DNA from 3 places in the Mesorhizobium monacense genome. Region 2 is predicted to be linked to each of the others. Evidence: predicted binding sites of a transcription regulator. Region 2 holds the regulator's gene; each other region holds the start of a gene.
What was found. The regulator PhoB, encoded in region 2, activates phosphate uptake and scavenging genes when phosphate is short. The targets are predictions, from matches to a motif close to TGTCATNNANCTGTCAT.
Positions count from the first base shown of each region.

Region 1: a site for PhoB is predicted at 2,676-2,692, ahead of ppk2 (polyphosphate kinase 2). Genes of this name have one in related genera too.
Region 3: a site for PhoB is predicted at 2,586-2,602, ahead of AC1RUK_RS27790 (PhoX family protein). Genes of this name have one in related genera too.

Region 1 covers NZ_CM165567.1:2,880,852-2,886,362, forward strand. Annotated here, with positions in the region: gene hemB (porphobilinogen synthase) at 1-762, shown strand, start outside; gene AC1RUK_RS13900 (dihydrofolate reductase family protein) at 946-1,593, shown strand; gene ppk2 (polyphosphate kinase 2) at 1,648-2,568, opposite strand; gene AC1RUK_RS13910 (aldo/keto reductase) at 2,839-3,882, shown strand; gene AC1RUK_RS13915 (glycosyl transferase family 90) at 3,911-4,882, opposite strand; gene AC1RUK_RS13920 (hypothetical protein) at 5,082-5,240, shown strand; gene AC1RUK_RS13925 (DMT family transporter) at 5,463-5,511, shown strand, end outside.
Region 2 covers NZ_CM165567.1:6,600,811-6,606,321, forward strand. Annotated here, with positions in the region: gene pstB (phosphate ABC transporter ATP-binding protein PstB) at 1-727, shown strand, start outside; gene phoU (phosphate signaling complex protein PhoU) at 766-1,476, shown strand; gene phoB (phosphate regulon transcriptional regulator PhoB) at 1,493-2,182, shown strand; gene AC1RUK_RS31650 (DUF6881 domain-containing protein) at 2,210-2,563, opposite strand; gene AC1RUK_RS31655 (ROK family protein) at 2,592-3,833, opposite strand; gene xylF (D-xylose ABC transporter substrate-binding protein) at 4,100-5,140, shown strand; gene AC1RUK_RS31665 (sugar ABC transporter permease) at 5,289-5,511, shown strand, end outside.
Region 3 covers NZ_CM165567.1:5,818,032-5,823,542, forward strand. Annotated here, with positions in the region: gene AC1RUK_RS27785 (phosphatidylglycerol lysyltransferase domain-containing protein) at 1-256, opposite strand, end outside; gene AC1RUK_RS27790 (PhoX family protein) at 514-2,517, opposite strand; gene AC1RUK_RS27795 (hypothetical protein) at 2,713-3,054, shown strand; gene AC1RUK_RS27800 (phosphatase PAP2 family protein) at 3,064-3,765, shown strand; gene AC1RUK_RS27805 (helix-turn-helix domain-containing protein) at 3,857-4,135, shown strand; partial or broken gene AC1RUK_RS27810 (SulP family inorganic anion transporter) at 4,281-5,511, shown strand, end outside.

The DNA of each region.
Region 1 (5,511 bases), 3.2 Mb from region 2:
GCGATCGCCACCTTCCCCAATGTCGAACTCGGCCTGCGCGACCAGACCGGCTCGCATATCCTCGACCCCGAAAACATCATCAACCGCGCCACCCGCGCCATCAAGCACGCCGTACCTGAGATCGGCATCATCACCGACGCCGCGCTCGATCCGTTCACCTCGCACGGCCATGACGGCATCCTGCGCGACGGCATCATCGTCAATGACGAGACGGTGGAACAGGTCACGGCAGCAGCCGTCATCCAGGCGGCGGCGGGCGCCGACATCATCGCGCCTTCCGACATGATGGACGGCCGCATCGGCGCCATCCGCGACGCACTCGACGCCAACGGTTTTCAGGACGTGGCGATCATGTCCTATGCGACGAAATTCGCTTCCGCCTTCTACGGTCCCTACCGCGAGGCGGTCGGCACCGCCGGATTGCTCAAGGGCGACAAGAAGACCTACTACATAGATCATGCCAATTCCGACGAAGCGGTGCGCGAGGCCGAGCAGGACCTCACCGAAGGCGCCGACATGCTGATGGTCAAGCCGGGCCTCCCCTATCTCGACATCATCCGCCGGCTGAAGGACGAGTTCCAGATGCCGACCTTCGCCTACCAGGTTTCTGGCGAATATTCGATGATCAAGGCCGCGGCCGCCAATGGCTGGATCGACGGCGAAAAGGCGATGCTTGAGAGCCTGCTCGCCTTCAAGCGCGCCGGCTGCGACGGCATCCTCACCTATTTCGCTCCGCAAGTGGCGGCGATGCTGAAAGGGTAGTCCCTTCCGGTCGCGCCAACCCGCTGACCGACCGCGACGTCTCGATCCAAGACCCGTCGTCACTGCACGAACGGCCGCTTCCTGCAGTGGTTGATCGTCCGGAAAAAACCGCTTGCCTTTTGCAATCAGTACGGCTAGAAACTAACTGCTTGCAACTCGCAACTGGTTATGGAGGAGGCTTTCATGTCCAAGCTTCGTGTCAATGCTTTCACCCTGTCGCTCGACGGCTATGCCGCCGGTCCCGATCAGGACCTGAAAAACCCGCTCGGTGTCGGCGGGGAAGCCCTCCACAAATGGATGATCGGCACCCGAACCTTCCGCAAGATGGTGCTCGGACAAGATGGCGGCACCACCGATACCAACGAGGCTTTCACGGTGCGCAGCTTCGAGAATGTCGGCGCCTGGATCCTCGGCCGCAACATGTTCGGGCCGATTCGCGGAGAATGGCCTGACGAAAGCTGGAAGGGCTGGTGGGGCGATAACCCGCCGTACCATGTGCCCGTCTTCGTGCTGACCCACCATAAGCGCGAACCAATCGTCATGGAGGGTAGCACGACCTTCTATTTCGTCACTGACGGTATTCATGCGGCGCTCGAACAGGCGAAAGCCGCGGCTGACGGCAAGGATGTGCGGGTAGGCGGCGGTGTCGCCACCATCCGGCAATATCTCGAGGAAAAGCTCATCGACGAGATGCACCTGGCGATCTCACCGATGCTGCTCGGTTCCGGCGAGAACCTCTTTGCCGGCCTCGACATGCCCAAGTTGGGCTACACGTGCACCGAACAGGTCGCGACGCCGCTTGCCACGCATGTCGTGATCAAGCGCGGTTAGAAACCGAAGCGGCGTGGCCAGGATCGAACCTTGCCACGCCGGCGCTTTGAAACCTCAATACTTCTCCGGCACGTAGAGCTCGCGCGGCAGCGTCTGGCGCTCATATTCGGGATTGAAGACTCGTTCCGGCAGCGTGATCTCCTCGTGCGGCACTTCCTCGTAGGGCATCTGCTTGAGCAGATGGTCGATGCAGTTCAGCCGCGCCCGCTTCTTGTCGTTGCCTTCGACGATGAACCAGGGCGCTTCCGGGATGTTGGTGCGGGCAAACGTCTCTTCCTTGGCCTTGGTGTATTGCTCCCAGCGCACGCGCGACTGCAGATCCATGGGCGACAGCTTCCACTGCTTCATCGGATCGTGGATGCGCATCAGAAAGCGCATCTGTTGTTCCTCGTCGGTGATCGAGAACCAGTATTTGACCACGGTGATGCCGGAGCGGACCAGCATGCGCTCGAACTCCGGCACGTCGCGGAAGAATTCTTCGACCTGATCGGGTTCGGCAAAGCCCATCACCCGCTCAACGCCGGAGCGGTTGTACCAGGAGCGGTCGAACAGCACGATCTCGCCGCCGGCCGGCAGATGTGGGACGTAGCGCTGGAAATACCATTGCGATTTCTCGCGCTCGGTCGGCGCCGGCAGTGCAACGACGCGGCAGATGCGTGGGTTGAGCCGCTGGGTGATGCGCTTGATGACGCCGCCCTTGCCTGCGGAATCGCGGCCCTCGAAGACCACCACCAGCTTCTTCTTGTGGTAGGCCACCCAGGACTGCAGCTTGATCAGTTCCGACTGCAAGCTGATCAAGTCGCGAAAATACTGCATGCGATCGATCGATGGCGGATGCGCGTTCTTGTAGATCTTGGCGATCTCCATCGACAGCGCGGGCTCCGACATTTCGAGCTCATAGTCTTCGTCGAGCGTGTCGGCGAGCTCGGCTTCAAGCCAGTCCTTGGCGGGAGAATTCTGTTTTAGCTCGGTCATTGCGCTGCTCCGCTTGCAAGCCCTGTCGGGTCATCTCTAGCACCTCGAGCCCCTGCCCGTGGCCTGGAATGGAAAACACCTTGAGCCGACTTCAATATAGGCCGGCAATGACGGTTTTATTGCAGGGACCCGGTGCGCCGTCCGTCAAGGCCAATCGCTGGGATTGTAATCGGCCAGGTCCAGCAGAGGGGCGACAAGTGGCGGGAATTGTCCTACAAATGCGACGAGCTCACCCGAGCCCGCTTCTCAATCAAATCGCGAGGATCTGACATGGAATACCGCACCCTCGGCCGTTCCGGCTTGAAAGTTTCGACGCTGACCATGGGCACCATGACCTTCGGTGGCGCCGGCGCATTCGCGGCGGTCGGCAAGACCGATCTCGCGGAAGCAAAGCGAATGATCGACATGTGCATCGATGCCGGCATCAACCTCATCGACACCGCCAATGTCTATTCGAACGGCATTTCGGAAGAGATCATCGGCGAGGCGCTCGGCGGCAAGCGCAAGGCCGATGTGCTGATCGCCTCCAAGGCGCGCATGCGCATCGGCAACGGCCCCAACGACGAAGGCCTGTCGCGCCATCACCTGATCCGCGAATGCGAGAGGAGCCTGACGCGGCTCAAGACCGATGTCATCGACATCTACTTCCTGCACGAGTGGGACGGTGTGACGCCGCTGGAGGAGACCATGGCCGCCCTCGACACCTTGGTCGGCCAGGGCAAGGTCCGCTATGTCGGCTGTTCCAACTATTCCGGCTGGCAGGTGATGAAGGCGCTCGGCATCAGCGACAGGAGCCACCAGCCGCGCTTCGTCACCCAGCAGATCCACTACACGCTGGAAGCGCGCGAGGCGGAATACGAACTGTTGCCGATCTCGGTCGACCAGGGGCTCGGCGTGCTGGTGTGGAGCCCGCTCGCCGGCGGATTGCTGTCCGGCAAATACCATCGCGACAGTCCCACCGCGCGCCAGCTCGGCGGCTGGTCGGAACCGCCGATCCGCGACGAGGACCGGCTGTGGCGGATCGTCGATGTGCTCAACGAGATCGGCAAGAGCCGCGGTGTATCGGCAGCACAGGTGGCGCTGGCCTGGCTGCTCGGCAGGCCGGCCGTCAGTTCGCTGGTGATCGGCGCACGCAGCGAAGCGCAGCTCAAGGACAACATCGCCGCCGCTGGCCTGACGCTGTCCTTTGACGAGCGCCAGCGCCTCGACGCCGTCAGCAGGCCGCCGGTGCTCTATCCCTACTGGCACCAGCAATTCACGGCCAAGGAGCGCTTCGGCCCGGCCGATCTGGTTCTCGACCGCAGCGGCCTCTGACAGACAGAGGCTTCGCGATGAGCAGCGTCTAGCCCGAGATAAAACGCCAGACCTCGGCGTCGGGCTCGACCTGGCCGCTGAGCACGAAATATTTGTAGAGGACGAGCAGGGAAATCGCCTGCTCGTCCCGCTCGCTGCGGAATTTGCGGCAATAGGCGTTGGCCGCGCCGATGATGCGTTCGGCCTCGGCCGGATGCCGCTCGAAATGGCGCACCTTGTCGGCAAGGTCAGCAAAGTCCGGCTCGAGCGGCACATAGTGGACGTTGGCCTCGATCTGCCCCTCAGCGAACCAGGTCTCGTATGTCGGCGGCGGCATCAGGCACAGCGAGTTCGAACTCATGATCCATTTGAGGTTGGTCGCCACGTCATTGCCTTCGAGCGAAACGATGTAGCGGTAGTGCCGCTGCTGCTCGATGGTGAGATAGGGCTTGCGGTATTGTTCCGCCGCTGATCGTTTGGGCGTACCGACGTCGCAGAAAGACAGGTTGCGCGTGGCCTCGAGAAACACGGTCCGTATCGGATTGTTGAGCTCGCCGCGCCAGACCACGGCCGGGCGCTTGTTCGCGAAACGCATTCTGTCCGCCGGCATGTGGAAGTGACGGAATTTGTCGAGCTTCATCAGGACGGCATTTTTGTTGTCGTCGTTGATCGGTCGATCCTTCACGACCGCCGGCGTCCTGGGCACGTTGATGACATCGCCGAATTCGAGATCGATGAGCAGTCCGGGATCGAAGTAGCGCGCAAACTCCTTCAGATCGTAGTAGTACATGCTCGGTGAAAACGGCAGACGGCTGACGGGCAGCGCAGCCGGGCTCGGCACGAAGGCGTGCTGCAGCTTGTTGTAGTAATTCAGCCTCTCGCGGACCGTGGCGTCCGAGAGCCTGACCTGGTCAAGCCAGCCGGCCAGCCTGCGACGGAACAGTGCTTGCGGCACGATATCGCGCGCGGCATTGCGTGCGTAATAGAACACTTTTACCGCGTTGCGCAGAGCTGTGGCCATCGGTCACTTGATCAAAATGAAAGGTGGCTCCCACAAATCTCGGCCCCCCGGTTCTCTCCTACACCATTGTGCCACGCATCTTGCAAGCCCGGAACCGCGCGAGAGCAAACTGCCGGCACCATCGCTTCAGCTGTTGTGTTTGCCGACCAATGCTCCTAGGCAGGGTCAGGAGCCTCCGGGCATACGAAAGGGAACCGATATGGCGCGAGCACCGAATTACGGACAGGAACGCAAGGAGCGTGACCGCCAGAAGGCCGCCAAGAAGGCCGAAAAGCTGGCGGCCAAGGTCGCGGCAAAGGAACGCGATAAGCCTGAGGACGATACCAACGCGGAAGTCGAAACGGAGACGGCCGAGTAGCACAGCCGCCGACCTGTTCGCTATCCATTGGAGGATGGCCGCAAGCTCAGGTTAGATCGTTTTGGGCCTTCTGGACTGATCCGCGGTGCGTAGAGTATCCGCAATCGGCGCTGGAGGTGATACTTTCAGCCCCCTCTGCTTGACCCCCTGGCAACCGCGGCGCAGTGTTGCCGTGCGCGCGTAACGTGCGCAGTCCAGTCGGGGTCGTCCTTGGCAAGTGCAATGGACGTCAATACGGGCAGTCATCGTGACGCCTGGTTAGGCATCCTGC
Region 2 (5,511 bases):
CGTGTTCTATGGCGACAAGCAGGCGCTGTTCGACGTTAATCTCGACGTCCGCCTCAACCAGGTGACGGCGCTGATCGGCCCTTCCGGCTGCGGCAAGTCGACCTTCCTGCGCTGCCTCAACCGCATGAACGACACCATCGACTCGGCGCGGGTGACCGGCAAGATCACGCTGGACGAAGAGGACATCTACGACAAGAACATCGACGTCGTCGAACTCAGGGCCCGCGTCGGCATGGTGTTCCAGAAGCCCAACCCGTTCCCGAAGTCGATCTACGAGAACGTCGCCTACGGCCCGCGCATCCACGGGCTGGCCAAGCGCAAGGCCGACATGGACCAGATCGTCGAATCGAGCCTGAAGAAGGCGGCGATCTGGAACGAGGTGAAGGATCGCCTGCAAGAGCCCGGCACCGGCCTTTCCGGCGGCCAGCAGCAGCGCCTGTGCATCGCGCGTGCCATCGCCGTGTCGCCGGAAGTGATCCTGATGGACGAGCCCTGCTCGGCGCTCGACCCGATCGCCACGGCCCGCGTCGAGGAGCTGATCGACGAGCTGCGCCAGAATTACACGATCGTCATCGTCACGCACTCGATGCAGCAGGCGGCGCGCGTGTCGCAGCGCACGGCCATGTTCCACCTCGGCTATCTGGTCGAGGAGGGCGCCACCGACAAGATGTTCACCAACCCCGACGACAAGCGCACGCAGGACTACATCACCGGCCGGTTCGGCTGAGCGGTCCGGCGGCAATTTTCAGGCACGAGGACAGGATCATGGGTGAACATCATACCGTCGCCTCTTTCGACGAGGATCTCGGGGCGATCAGCAAGCTGATCTCCGACATGGGCGAACTGGCCGGCTCGATGGTCGGCGGGGCAACCCGTGCATTGCTGACATCGGACAATGCGCTGGCGCAGCGCGTCGTCTCAGACGACGCCATCATGGATGCGCGCCAGCGCGAGCTGGACGACCGCGCCATCACGCTGATCGCCAAGCGCCAGCCGATGGCCAACGATCTGCGCGCGGTGGTCGGTTCGATCCGCATGGCCGGCGATCTTGAGCGCATCGGCGACCTTGCCAAGAACATCGCCAAGCGCGTCGGCACCGTCGGCCTCAGCGTCACGCCGCGCGACCTCTCGCACTCCATCGATGTGATGGCGCAGCTGGTGCTGGTCCAGGTGCAACGGGTGATCGAGCAATACGCCGCCGCCGACGCTGCGGCACTCGCCAAGCTTCGGAACGACGACGAGCGCATCGACGTCAAGTACACGTCGGTGTTCCGCGAGCTGCTGACCTACATGATGGAGGATCCGCGCAACATCACGGCCTGCACGCATCTGCTGTTTTGCGCCAAGAATCTGGAGCGCATCGGCGACCATGTCACCAACATTGCCGAGAACGCCTACTACGTTCTGACCGGCTCGCAATTGCCCGCCAATCGTCCCAAACAGGACGAGACGGCGATGTCCGCGCCGGCGGCATGACAGGGGTAACCGACCGATGATCGCGCCACGCATCATGGTGGTGGAGGACGAGGAGCCGCTGGGGGTGCTGCTCCGCTACAATCTGGAGTCCGAAGGCTACCAGGTCGAGGTGGTGACGCGCGGCGACGAGGCCGAGATCCGCCTGCAGGAGAATGTGCCCGATCTTCTGGTGCTCGACTGGATGGTGCCGGCGGTTTCCGGCATCGAGCTTTGCCGGCGCCTGAGGATGCGGCCCGAGACCGAGCGGCTGCCGATCATCATGCTGACGGCGCGTGGCGAAGAGAGCGACCGCGTGCGGGGCCTCTCCACCGGCGCCGACGACTATCTGGTCAAGCCGTTCTCGACGCCGGAATTCATGGCCAGGGTCAAGGCGCTGCTGCGCCGCGCCAAGCCGGAAGTGCTGTCCAGCATGCTGAAGGTTGGCGACATCGTGCTCGATCGCGAGTCGCACCGGGTCTACCGCAAGAAGAGCGAGATCAGGCTCGGACCGACCGAGTTCCGACTGCTCGAATTCATGATGCGGCATCCGGGCCGGGTGTTTTCGCGCAGCCAGCTGCTCGACAATGTCTGGGGCGAGACGATCTATATCGACGAGCGCACGGTCGACGTGCATGTCGGCCGGCTGCGCAAGGCGGTCAACAATGGCCGCATGCCCGACGTCATCCGCACCATCCGCGGCGCCGGCTACGCCATCAGGGAAGATTAGGACCCTTCCATCCCGACAGATCGGGATTCACGCGCTACTTTCTAAGCGAGACAGTACAGCCCACAGAGCATCGAACTCGGGTTTGGTGGTCTCGCGGGTTTGCGCGCCATCTGGGTCGTCGACCTCTCCCACCGGCGGCAGTTCCCCTTCGGGCAAGTGATCGCCGTCGAGACCGCCGGGATAGGCGAGGAGCACGCGACCATCTGCGTAAATGTGCATTGCCCGACAACCAAGATTTTCGGCGTCGCATTCGAAGTAGGACACGACGGGAAGATCAGTTTCACGGGACGAGACATCGGCGCAAGAAAGCCAACGGACTGGCGGGCCGAAGTCCGGCAGGTAATATGTCACGCCATGCCGGTTACGGTAGCTCTTCATCATAGACGCTCACGATTGGGGGTCTGACGTTTCAGGCAACGCTCTTGCCGGCGACCGTTCGCTGCTGGACGCCCGGCGCAAAAATCTCCTGGTCGACGAAGCCGAGCGCGCGCATGGCGCAGCCCTCGCGGATCAGCGGCAACTCATTCGGCTCGGTGTCGAAGGAGATCGATTTCGAGTGCTGGCCGCCGGCAGTCTGGGCAATCGCCTCGCGCAGCGCCGGTTCGATCAGATCGAAGGCGGCGGCGCCGACGCCGACCATGGCGACCGGTGCCGGGTCGATCAGTGCGAACAGGCTGCCAAGGCCGAAGCCGAGCGCCTCGCCGGCCTTGCGATAGGCTTCGCGCTCCGGGCCGTCGGTCTCGCGCGCCCGCGCGGCGAGCGCGCGCATGTCGGCATCGCCGACATCGACCGGTTCGGCATCCTCGCTCATCATCCTGGCGTTGCGCCAGATGGCATAGTTGCCGGCATAGGCCTCGACGCAGCCGCGCCGTCCGCAGCGGCAGAGCGCACCGCCCGGCCGGTGGATCATGTGGCCGAACTCGCCGCCGGACGAATGAGTGCCGGTGAACAGTTCGCCCTTCAGCACCAGCCCCATGCCGATGCCGTGCGAGAGCAGGATGGCGATGAAATCGTCGCGGTAGCGGTCGGGATCGCGCCATTGCAGCGCCACCGCCATCATGTTGCAGTCGTTTTCCATGGTGGCGGGAATGCCGAATTCGCCTTCCAGAATGTCGGCAAAGGGGATGTCGGTCAGCGACGTGATCGGCGACCACAGCATGGCGCGGGCATGGGTGTCGGTGATGCCCTGGATGCCCATCGCGATGCGGGCGACGCTGCGCACATCGAGGTCCGGATCCTCGAACCGGCGCCGGACTATTGCCGTGCATTCGCCGATCAGCTCGTCGCGCGGCATGGTCAGCGTGTCGAGGCGGCGCTGTTCCTCGGCAATGACCTGTCCGGCATAATCGATGACGGCGACGGAGAGGAAGTTCAGCGACAGCACCACGGTCATCACCGCCGTGGCTTCCGGATTGAGGCCGAGGCCGACCTGCGGCCGGCCGCGCTTCAGTGAAGCCGTCTCGCTCGGCTTGCTCTCGGTGAGGATGCCTTCCTGGATCAGGTCCGACGAGATCGCCGAAATGGTCGAATGGCTGAGGCCGGTGGTCGCGGCGATCTCAGTCCGTGACGGCTGGCCGGCCCGGCGCACAGCCGAAATCACCATCGCCCGGTTGCGCCGGCGTAGATCGTCGTGGCGGATTCCAACCGACATGGCCTGCGTTCCTCCCTGCCGCCGCAGCCTTTCGTGACGTCGAAAGCCGTCGACGCGCTCATTGAATATTGGCAGAAGTGGGAAGCCCTGTCATTTATTTATTCCGAGACTCGAAAAAAAGTCACCGACCCATCAAAATCCATCAGAATCGATGTTGACAGCGCTTCATCGTTGCATCAGTATTTTTTCGAGGCTCGAAAAAATAGAGCCTTGTGCCGACCTTCGGGTCAGTTTTGTCGCGCCGCGCGCGGCGCAGGGAGGATATCATGAAGAAATTTGCAGTCGCCATGCTGGCGGGTGTCGCCATGTCGCTGACACTGGCGTCGGTCGCGCAGGCGAAGGACAAGGTCATTGGCGTGTCATGGTCGAACTTCCAGGAAGAGCGCTGGAAGACCGACGAGGCGGCAATGAAGGCGGCGATCGAGGCTGCCGGCGACAAGTACATTTCCGCCGACGCGCAGTCCAATCCCGGCAAGCAGCTGACCGACGTCGAAAGCCTGATCTCGCAGGGTGCGAATGCGCTGATCGTGCTGGCGCAGGACGCCTCGGCCATCGGGCCGGCGGTGCAGAAGGCGCTTGACGAAGGCATTCCGGTCGTCGGCTACGACCGACTGATCGAGAACAAGGACGTCTTCTACCTGACCTTCGACAACAAGGAAGTCGGCCGCATGCAGGCCCGCGAAGTGTTCAAGGTCAAGCCGGAAGGCAACTATGTCTTCATCAAGGGTTCGGGCGCCGATCCGAACGCCGATTTCCTGTTCGCCGGCTCCATGGAAGTGCTGAAGGAAGCCATCGACGGCGGCAAGATCAAGAATGTCGGCGAGGCCTATACGGATGGCTGGCTGCCGGCCAATGCGCAGAAGAACATAGAACAGTTCCTGACCGCCAACGACAACAAGGTCGATGCGGTGGTGGCGGCCAATGACGGCACCGCCGGCGGTGTCGTTGCCGCGCTGACGGCTCAAGGGTTGGCCGGAACCGTTCCGGTCTCGGGCCAGGACGGCGACCACGCCGCGCTGAACCGCATCGCGCTCGGCACGCAGACCGTGTCGGTGTGGAAGGACGCGCGCGAGCTCGGCAAGAACGCCGCCGAGATAGCCTCGCAGCTGGCCGACGGAAAGCAGATGACCGACATCGCCGGCGTCAAGGACTTCACCACGCCGGGCGGCAACACCGTCAAGTCGCTGTTCCTGACGCCGGTCGCGATCACCAAGGACAACCTCAATGTCGTCATCGACGCCGGCTGGATCAAGAAGGACGAGGTCTGCGCTGGTGTCGCCGCGGGCAGCGTCGCGGCCTGCAACTAAAGCCGGCCGATACCGGTAGCGAGTTCGGCGCCGCGGCCCTAAAGCCGCGGCGTTTCTCAAAGGGGCTTTCCGCTTCAATTGAGCCGGGAAAGCAAATAGCATCGTGTTCCGGCAACCGCGCCAGACGGCAGACCGGTGGGAGGACATCATGACCGATACGGCTTCCAACACGCCGGTCGCCAATGCGGCCGCGGATCGGGCGCGGGCTGCCGAGCTCAGCGCCGTCGGACGTTTCCTCAAGGCAACCGAACTCGACACGCGCATGCTCGGCATGGTCGGCGCGCTGCTGGTCATCTGGATCGGCATCCACCTCCTGTCGGGCGGCCTTTTCCTGACGCCGCGCAATCTGTGGAACCTGTCGGTGCAGACCT
Region 3 (5,511 bases), 780 kb from region 2:
TGATGTAGTCGGGTCGGTCAGGCGCCACCGGGTCGCCGAGCGCGAAATGGTGCTTCATCTTGGTACCGAAGGCGATGTAGCCGTCGCTGTCGCCGAAATAGGACAGTTTCTGCTGCACGGCGGTCGAGTAGGCGAGCGAGAAATCGCCATGCCGGCGAACCAGCGCCAGGCGCTCGACATGCGTCAGTTCCTGGCGCGGAACCTTGGGTGCTGCGCCTTCAAGAAACCTGTCGATGGTGATGCGCAAGGAGGGCATGGCCGGTCCGCGTGTCGAAAGGAAGACCCGCCAGCCCACGGGCCTCGAATCAGTCGCACTGACGCGACCTGATTATCGATCATATCGCGCATGCGCCATAGAGGGCGCATCGGTGCCATCTGCAGGGCAATCTCGGCCAAAAGGCGGCAAAGCCAAGCCGAGCCCGTACGATCGGTCTCCCGACATGGAGTGCCGCCGTCAAAAAAAGGAGGGCCGTCTCCAGGCCCTCCTTCGTATCGCGCATTGTCGCCGCCTGGTCAGACCGCGATCTTGCCGCCGCCCTGCTTGGTGATGGCGACGACCGACGGCCGCACCGGCATGTCCGGCTTGAAATCGGGCCAGCGGGTCGACAGATCCTCGTAGTAGGAGGGCCGGCCAAATGGCTTCCAGTCTTCGCCGCCGTCGCCCGGATGCTGGACGGAGACGAAAGCGGTCTGGTCGTCCGGCGCGAACAGCGGGCCGCACATTTCGGCGCCGATCGGCACGCGGAAGAACAGCTTTGAGGTCGCGCGCGCCGAGCCTTCGGTGTCGACCGCCCACAGGCCGTCGGTGCGGCCGGTGGCCTTCGGGCCCTGGCCGTCGGTGGCGACCCACAGGCGCCCGGCCGAATCGACGGCGCAATTGTCCGGCATGCCGAACCAGCCATTGGCTGTCGTGGCCGTCGAGAAGGTGGCGCCGACTTCGGCCACCGAGGGATCGCCGCACTTCAGCAGCACTTCCCACTTGCCCTTGGTGGCGGTGAAGTCGCCGCCGTCCTCGACGATCTCGATGATGTGGCCGAAGGCATTCTCGGCGCGCGGATTGGCGGCGTCGACCTGCTCGGCCTTGCGCTTCGAATTGTTGGTCAGCATGACATAGACCTTGCCGTTGCCGGCATTGGGCTGGATGTCCTCGGGGCGGTCCATCTTGGTGGCGCCGAGCAGGTCGGCGGCGCGGCGCGTTTCGATCAGGACGTCGGCCTGATCGGCAAAACCGTTTTCGGCAGTCAACGGGCCTTGGCCGAAGACGATCGGCAGCCATTCGACCGAGCCGTCCTCGGCAAACTTGGCGACGTGCAGCGTGCCGTCGTCGAGCAGGTTCATGTTGGCGGCGCGGTCGTTCGGGTTGAACGTGCCCTTGGTGACGAATTTGTAGACATAGTCGAAGCGCTCGTCGTCACCGAGATAGAAGACGACACGGCCATCCTTGGCGATGATCGATTCAGCGCCTTCATGCTTGAAGCGACCCATTGCGGTGCGCTTCCTCGGCGTCGAAGTGGGATCGTTGACGTCGACCTCGACGATCCAGCCAAAGCGATTGGCCTCATTCGGCTCCTTGGCGAGGTCGAAACGGTCGTAGTGCGCGCCCCACTCATAGGCACCTTCGGGAATGCCGAGGCGCTTGTAGTTGGCGGCTTCCTTGTGGTCGGCCGGCAGTTCGCCGGAGAAGTAGCCGTGGATGTTCTCCTCGGCCATGACATAGGTGCCCCAGGGCGTGACGCCGCCGGCACAATTGTTGAAGGTGCCGATGACCTTGGTGCCGGACGGGTCGGCGGTGGTCTTGAGGCGGTCATGGGCGGCGGCAGGGCCGGACAGTGCCATTTCGGTGTTGGAGGTGATGCGGCGGTTAAGCTTGCCGTCGCGCACGACCTGCCATTTGCCCGCTTCCTTGCGGATCTCAACGATGGTGCCGCCGTGTGCTGCCATCTCGACATCGACCTGCTCCTTGCTGAGCGGTGCGACTTCGAGCGCCTTCTTGCCCTCCTTCTCGACGACTTTCACGATGCCCGGAAACATCAGATGCGAGTTGGTGTATTCGTGGTTGACGACCAGCAGGCCGTGCTCCGCCGAGCCGTCGATCGGAATGTAGCCGACATAGTCGTTGTTGTAGCCGAACTGTTTCAACTGGGCCTCGGCCGACTGTTTCGTCGGGTCGAATTCAGGCGAATCGGCAAACAGCGGATCGCCCCAGCGCAACAGAACATCGGCATCGTAACCGGGTGCGACGTGATGCTTGTCGTCGATGCCGGCCTCGAGCTCGTCGAAGCTGAAGGCGGAACCTACGGCGGCACGGGCGTTGTCGGCACTGACCAATGCCAGCGGGCTGACGGTGGCGGCGATGGCCGAGACGGCGAGCGAGCCTTTCAGAAAACCGCGGCGCGAAAAGCGCGAGGCGATAATCTCGCCCATGGTGCGGTTGTCGGTGGGATTGATGGCCGGGCCGTCATTCTCCTCGAGCAGGCTGGTGCGGAAACGGGCGTCGGTCGAGCGATGTTCAGTCATGGGGGCTTGCCTCTGGCTTTTTGGAGTGGCTGGAGCATGGGTACCTGTTCGACCCTTACAGTCGGCTGATCACACTTTCGTGACATTGTAAGCCGGTTTCAATCACGAGCTGGACCTTGGTGCGATGGACGTTGCTTGACGTCCCGGCACGCTTCGGAAACAAGGGCTGCCACAAACGTCATTCAGGGACAAAAAGTGAGTCTTTCCGGATTACTTCAGCTCGGCATTTCGACCGTGATCTTCCTCTTGGCGGCAACGGCGGCCAAGCAATGGGGGCTGGCGCCAAGCCTGGGCAAGATCGTGGTGACGCTGGCGCTCTATTCGCTGGGCAATCTTATCATGCTCAGGTTGATCCGCGAATTCGGCATGTCGGTGTCGTTCAGCCTCTCGGCGGTGATCCAGCTGGTATCGGTCAATGTCGTCGCGCTGGTGTTCTTCGGCGAGCGCGTCAACGCGCTGCAAGCGACCGGCATCGTGCTGGCGGTCGCGGCGGTGGGGCTGATCATGCTCGGGCCCCATCTGCAACCGCGCCTCTAGCGAGACCCCATGAAGACCTTCGCTCGCACGCTGCTCAACCGCATCGAATTCCCGGTCCTGCTGGCCGGCCTGGTGATCGCCGGCGGGCTGTGGGGGTTCGAGGAATTGATGGAGGTGGCGCGGGCGAGCACGCCGCATGCCTTCGACACCGAAATCCTGCTTGCCTTCCGCAAGGCGGGCCAACCCGACAGCCCAATCGGGCCGCCCTGGCTGGAAGGGGCGATGCGCGACATCACCAGCCTCGGCAGCGCCAGCGTGCTGGTGCTGATCGTAACGGCGGTGATCGTCTATCTTTTGATGATCCGCAGGCCGGCAACGGCCCTGCTGATCTTCGTCGCCGTGGCCGGCGGCCAGGTGCTGTCCAGCCTGCTGAAGGCCGGTATCGACCGACCGCGGCCGGATCTCGTCTCGCATCTCGTCAACGAGACGTCGTTCTCCTTCCCGAGCGGCCACGCCATGCTGTCGGCGGTGACCTATCTGACGCTCGGCTCGCTGGCGGCGCGCTTCCTGCATGGGCGGACGACGAAGATCTTCGTGCTCTGCCTGGCGGTGCTGACCACGGTGCTGGTCGGTATCAGCCGCGTCTATCTCGGCGTCCACTGGCCCTCCGACGTGCTGGCCGGCTGGTGCGCCGGCTTCGCCTGGGCCATGCTGTGCTGGCTGGTGGCGCGCGTGCTGCAGCGGCGCAAAGCGGTGGCGGATAGCGAATGACCCATGTTTCATCCGTTCATAATGACGCTTGAAACATCATGATCCTTATATTATCCATTGATACTGCAGACTCAGACCAGGGTTCTGGCCGATGATCACCGCCGCGCAGATGCGCGCCGCAAGGGCGCTGGCCGGCATCGATCAGAAGACGCTAGCCGAGCGCGCCGGGGTTTCGCTTCCGACCATTCAGCGCATGGAAGCGAGCGACGGCGTCGTCAGGGGCGTGGTCGACACGCTGATGAAGGTCATCCAGGCTCTCGACGAGGCCGGGGTGGAGCTGATCGGCGAGAACCAAGCCAGCGAGCGCGGCGGCAGGGGCGTACGCCTCGAGCCGGTCGCGCCGCCCAATCCGAAAGCTGAGCCGGCATAAGTCGCGACGGCGACCGCCGACAGTCCTGCCGACGATCCCCGCGCCTAAAGCGCGTCGCGCCTTAGGTCTTTGTTTTATGCATGTCGTTGTCCCAAAAGCCGCTGCACACTTTTGGGCGACATGCATAGGGAGCGGAAGGCAGTCCATGGATCAAGCGCGGAGGGCAACGCATCAACCGGCCCGAAAACCGGCAAAGCCGACATTTGCCGAACTGTTCACGCCCAAACTGGTGACGGTGCTGCGCGAGGGCTACACGCTCGAACATTTCAGGGCCGATGCCATCGCCGGGCTGACCGTCGCCATCGTGGCGCTGCCGCTGTCGATGGCGATCGCCATTGCATCGGGCGTGACGCCGGAGCGCGGCCTCTACACCTCGATCGTCGGCGGCTTCATCATCTCGGCGCTCGGCGGCAGCCGCTTCCAGATCGGCGGGCCGGCCGGCGTTTTCATCGTGCTGGTGGCGGCGACCACGGCGCGCGTCGGCGTCGACGGGCTGCTTTTGGCGACGATGATGGCCGGCGTCTTCCTGCTCGCCATCGGCTATCTCAGGCTCGGCACCTACATCAAGTTCATCCCTATCCGGTGACCGTCGGCTTCACCGCCGGCATCGCCGTCATCATCTTCTCCGGCCAGATCGTCGAACTGTTCGGGCTGAAGCTTGCCGGCAAGGAACCCGGGCCATTGGTGCCGAAGCTGATGGCGGTCGGCGAGGCCGCCGGCACCATCAATTTCGCCGCGACCTTCGTGGCGGTGCTGACCATCGTCACCATCGCCTGCCTGAAACGCTGGCGCCCGAAATGGCCGGCTATGCTCATCGCCATCGGGCTGGCCTCGCTGGTCGTGGCGCTGCTTTCGCTGCCGGCCGAGACGATCGGCACCCGCTTCGGCGGCATCCCGCGCAGCCTGCAAATGCCGTCCCTGCCGCCGGTAAGCCTCGACAGGATGATCGACGTGCTGCCTGACGCCATCGCCTTTGCGCTGCTCGGCGCGATCGAATCGCTGCTGTCGGCCGTGGTCGCCGACGGCATGACCGGACGGCGGCACCGCTCCAACTGCGAGCTGGTGGCGCAAGGCTTCGCCAACATCGCATCGGCGCTGTTCGGCGGCATCTGCGCCACCGGCACCATCGCCCGCACCGCCACCAATGTGCGGGCCGGGGCGCACTGGCCGGTGTCCGGCATGATCCATGCGGCGATCCTGCTGGCGCTGATGCTGGTGGCGGCACCCTTAGCCAGCTACATCCCTCTGGCAGCGCTGGCCGGCGTACTGGCGGTGGTGTGCTGGAACATGGTCGAGAAGCAGGCCTTCGCCACGCTGCTGCGCACGTCGCGCGGCGACGCGCTGGTGCTGCTGGCGACCTTCCTGATCGTCGTCTT